DNA from 2 places in the Micromonospora sp. NPDC049240 genome. Region 2 is predicted to be linked to the other one. Evidence: riboswitches for the same ligand, from Rfam matches in the RefSeq annotation. Region 2 holds a riboswitch; the other holds the start of a gene.
What was found. A riboswitch is a leader RNA that binds a small molecule or an ion and turns the genes downstream of it on or off. The one in region 2 is predicted to bind cobalamin.
Positions count from the first base shown of each region.

Region 1 (2,392 bases), on a different contig from region 2:
ATCCGCTCGCGCAGCGCGGCGGGCAGCTCGTCGAACCACCGCCGGTACGTGTGTCCCGGTATCCGGGCCTCGGCGGCGCGCTGCTGCTCCGGGGTGAGCCACTCCACGTCGTGGCCGCCCGCGGCGATCAACGCGTGGATCAGGGCGTCGCCGTCGTCGGGTGGCGGGGCGTCGCCCAGGTGGTAGCCGGCGTCGGCCAGCGCCGCGAACAGCCGGACGGCGGAGGCCGGGGTGTCCAGACCGACCGCGTTGCCGACCCGGGAATGCTTGGTCGGGTACGAGCTGAGCACCACCGCGACGCGCTTGTCGGCGGCGGGCACGTGCCGCAGCCGGGCGTGGCGGACCGCGATGCCGGCCACCCGGGCGGCCCGGTCGGGGTCGGCGGCATAGACCGAGAGCCCGTCGGCGTCGATCCGCTTGAACGAGAACGGCACGGTGATGATCCGGCCGTCGAACTCGGGGATGGCCACCTGCATGGCGGCGTCCAGCGGGGACAGTCCGGCGTCACTGCCCGCCCACTGCTCGCGGGTGCTGGTGAGGCAGAGGGCCTGGATCACCGGCACGTCCAGCGCCGCGAGGGCGCCGACGTCCCAGGCGTCCTCGTCGCCGCCGCCGGAGGCGTCAGCGGCCACCGCTCCGCCGGCGGCGAGCACGGTGACCAGCAGCGCGTCGCACCGGCCGAAGAGTCCGAGCGGACCGGCGCCGGTGGTCAACCCCCGCAGCGAGCCGCAGAAGATCGGCAGCGGGTTCCCGCCGGCGGCCCGTACCGCGTCGGCGAGCACGTCGACGAAGCCGGTGTTGCCGGCCAGCGCGTGCGCCCGGTAGAAGACGATCCCCACGGTGGGCCGGCCGGGGACGATCTCCGGATCGCCGTGCACGCCGTAGGCCGGGGTGGGCGCGGGCGGGTCGAAGCCCTCGCCGGTGAGCAGCACCCGGTCGGACAGGAACCGGGCCAGCCGGCCCAGGTTCGCCGGGCCACCCTCGACCAGGTACGCGAGCGCCTGGGTGACCACACCGGACGGCACGGTGGAGACCGCCATCAGCTCCGCGTCAGGCAGCGCCTCACCGCCGAGCACCACCGTGGGGACGCCGCTGGCCAACACGGCGGCCAGCCCGTCCGGCCACGTCTGCCGGCCGCCGAGCAGGCGTACGACGGCGAGGTCGACGCCGTCGACGAGCGCGGGCACCGCGTCGGCGTCGACCCGCTCGGGGTTGGCGAGCCGGTAGTCGGCGTCACTGGCGCGGGCGGCCAGCAGGTCGGTGTCGGCGGTGGACAGCAGCAGGATGCGCACGAGAAACTCCGGAGAGTGACGCCCGGGGTCGCGTGAAGGCGACCGGGGCGAAGCGGGATGGGAGCGGCGTCAGCGGGTGCGGCGACCCACGGCGCGACTCACCGGGACGCGGGTCGGCGAGCGGTCAACGCCGGCGGCACGCGGCCCAGTCGGGAGCGTGAACCGTCCCGGGTGCGCCGGCACGGCCGGCGGCGTGGCGGGCGACGGGTGCGGCGGAGTGTCCACCGTGCGGATCATGACGATGTTCGTCGATGAAAGAGATGCCGTGCGTCATCGGGTCCTCCTCGGGTGTCCACGCCCTGGGGTACGTCCGACGGCCGAAGTATCCTGGCTTCCGGATCGACGCTCACCCCCGGCCTTCCAACCGCACGCACACGGCCGTGACTCGCGAGGGGGGATCACTCCCCGGTGACAGTGGCGGGACCGCGCCGGAATCACACCGGCTTCCTTCACTGCCGTCAGGCCGCGAATGCTGCCACACCTCCCGACCCCGGGTCAACGCCCCTCCCGCCAGGGGTGGGCGCGACCCAGCCATCGAAACGTGTTGATCGACCTCGCCGGGTCGGGCGCCGTCACGACACCCGGGCCGGTGGCCCTGCCGCGCGATGCCGGCCGGGCCACCGGCCCCAGCCACGGTGGACAGACGTCAGTCCGTGACCGATCCGGGGTTCCAGCGGTCGTGGTGGATCGCCGTGCGCAGGGGGCGGCGGTGGCGCCAGCCGTGTCGTTCGAGATCGGGCACCGCTTCGAGGTGGGTGACGGGGCCGAGGCAGAGCCAGGCGACGGGTCGGATGCCGGCCGGAATGGCGAGCAACCGCTGGAGGAACTGCTCGCGATAGAACGACACCCAGCCGAGGCCGAGGTTCTCGGCGGCGGCGGCCAGCCAGAGGTTCTGGATGGCCAGGCACACGGAGTACAGGCCGGCGTCGGCGATGGCGTGCCGCCCCAGGACCGCGGGGCCGCCGCGGTCGGGGTCGTAGGTCACCACGATCGACAGCGAGGACTCCATGATCCCGTCGATCTTGATGCGGGAGAACCGCCGGGCCGCCTCGGCGTCGAGAGTGGCGGCGAACGTGTCACGCTCGGCCCGGACGTGCCGG
Region 1 covers NZ_JBEZCX010000020.1:34,495-36,886, reverse strand. Annotated here, with positions in the region: gene cobN (cobaltochelatase subunit CobN) at 1-1,292, opposite strand, end outside; cobalamin riboswitch at 1,613-1,742, opposite strand; gene bluB (5,6-dimethylbenzimidazole synthase) at 1,939-2,392, opposite strand, start outside.
Region 1: linked by a shared signal. The riboswitch ahead of cobN (cobaltochelatase subunit CobN) and the one ahead of AB0B02_RS06645 (ribonucleoside-diphosphate reductase subunit alpha) in region 2 are both predicted to bind cobalamin.

Region 2 (2,392 bases):
CCGTCGAGTTCCCGGACGGCCGGGTGACCGTGCGGGAGGACGCGTACGACTCGACGCCCTGGACCTACACGCGGGACGTTCGGTTCGTGCTGGACCAGATCGGCGTCCTCGCCGCCGGGGGCAACCCCGACGTCGACCGCCGGCCGCTCCCGGTCGGGCTGGGCGCGGCGCTGGACCCGCACCGGATCGGCATGTTCGGCTGGTCGAAGGGGGGCACCGCGACCGCGCTCACCATGGGCACCGACCCGCGGGTACGCGCCGGACTGAGCTTCGACGGGCCGATGCTGTCACAGCCGCGGCCCACCATCGACCTGGACCGGCCGTTCATGCTGATGACGGCGGAGTACACGCGCGTCACCGAGCCCGCCGTCGCCGAGTTCTGGTCGCACCTGCGCGGCTGGCGGCTCAACGTTCAGGCCGCTGGCGCGCTCCACCAGTCGTACGGCGACAACCAGTGGCTGGTGCCGCAACTGGCGCGGGTGATCGGGATGAGCGACGAGGAGCTCACCGGCTGGATCGGCACCCTCGACCCCGCCCGCGCGGTACGCATCCAACAGGCGTACCCGTTGGCCTTCTTCGACAGGCACCTGCGGCACCGGGGTCACCTGCTGCGCGGCCCGAGCCGCTCCTTCCCCGAGGTGTCGTTCGTGGCCTGAGCCGATCGGTGGGCGGCGGTGTTAAGCGGGGCCCCCTCCTCTACCGGAGGCGTTAACAAGGGGCCCCGCCTTCACCTCCAGCGGTGAGACGCAGCCGACACGCCCGACGCGACATCTGGTGTTGCCCACCGGCCATCGCCGCCATATATGGTGTCCCCGCAGCTGGTTCGGCCGCGCCTGAACGGCGCGGCCGAGGCAAGAGGGAACCCGGTGGAAGTCCGGGACTGCCCCGCAGCGGTGAGTGGGAACGACCGCCGTCATCAGCACTGGGCCACCGGCCTGGGAAGCGACGGCCAGTAGGCGACCTCGTGTCACGCCCGCGAGTCCGAAGACCTGCCAGCGCGCCGTGCGCTGCCGCGCGCGGCGGTCGAAGGTCGCGCGGGACGACCGACGCCAGCAGCCGGGCCGGTCCTGCGTGCCGTGCCCGTTGGCGTTCTCCCGCCGGCCGAGACCATCGGTGACAGCGAGGGAGAGGTCATGACGGTCGTGCGGGAGAGTCAGCGGTCCGGTGCCACCGGGCCGGAGCAGCGCCGGCTGGCGATGCGGGTCCGCAAGCGGGACGGCGACACCGAGCCGGTCGACGTCAACCGGATCGTCCGGGCGGTCGAGCGCTGGGTCGCCGACCTGGACGAGGTCGATCCGCTGCGGGTCGCCACCAGGACCATCAGCGGGCTCTACGACGGGGCGAGCACCGCGGAGCTGGACCGGTTGTCGATCCGGACCGCGGCGGAGCTGATCGGCGAGGAGCCGCAATATTCCAGGTTGGCGGCCCGGCTGCTGGCCGCGTACGTGGCCGAGGAGGTCCGCGGGCAGCAGGTGACGCGCTTCAGCGAGTCGATCGGGTACGCGCACGGGCTGGGGCTGATCGGTGACGACACCGCCGCGTTCGTGGCCCGCCACGCCGGTGAGCTGGACGACGCCGTGGACCCGGCCGGTGACCTGCGGTTCGAGTACTTCGGACTGCGTACCGTGGCGGACCGTTACCTGCTGCGGCACCCGGAGTCGCGGCTGGTGGTGGAGACGCCGCAGTACTGGCTGTTGCGGGTGGCCTGCGGGCTGTCGCACACCCCGGCCGAGGCGGTCGGTCTCTACCGGCTGATGTCCAGCCTGGCCTACCTGCCCAGCTCCCCCACGCTGTTCAACTCGGGCACCCGGCACACCCAGATGTCGTCGTGCTTCCTGGTGGACTCGCCCCGCGACGAGCTGGACTCCATCTACGAGCGCTACCACCAGGTGGCGAAGCTGTCGAAGTTCTCCGGCGGCATCGGCATCTCCTGGTCCCGGGTGCGCGGCCGGGGCGCGCTGATCCGGGGCACGAACGGGCGGTCGAACGGCATCGTGCCGTTCCTCAAGACGCTCGACGCCGGGGTGGCGGCGGTGAACCAGGGCGGCCGGCGCAAGGGCGCGGCCTGCGTCTACCTGGAGCCGTGGCACCCGGACGTGGAGGAGTTCCTGGAGCTGCGGGACAACACCGGCGAGGAGTCCCGGCGGACCCACAACCTCAACCTGGCCAACTGGATCCCGGACGAGTTCATGCGCCGGGTCGAGGCGGACGAGGACTGGTCGCTGATCGACCCGTCCGACGCGCCGGAACTGCCCGACCTGTACGGCGAGGCGTTCGACGCCGCGTACCGGGCGGCCGAGAAGAAGGCGGTCCGCACGGTCCGGGCCCGTGACCTGTACGGGCGGATGATGCGCACGCTCGCGCAGACCGGCAACGGGTGGATGACGTTCAA
Region 2 covers NZ_JBEZCX010000003.1:299,997-302,388, forward strand. Annotated here, with positions in the region: gene AB0B02_RS06640 (acetylhydrolase) at 1-656, shown strand, start outside; cobalamin riboswitch at 803-1,012, shown strand; gene AB0B02_RS06645 (ribonucleoside-diphosphate reductase subunit alpha) at 1,134-2,392, shown strand, end outside.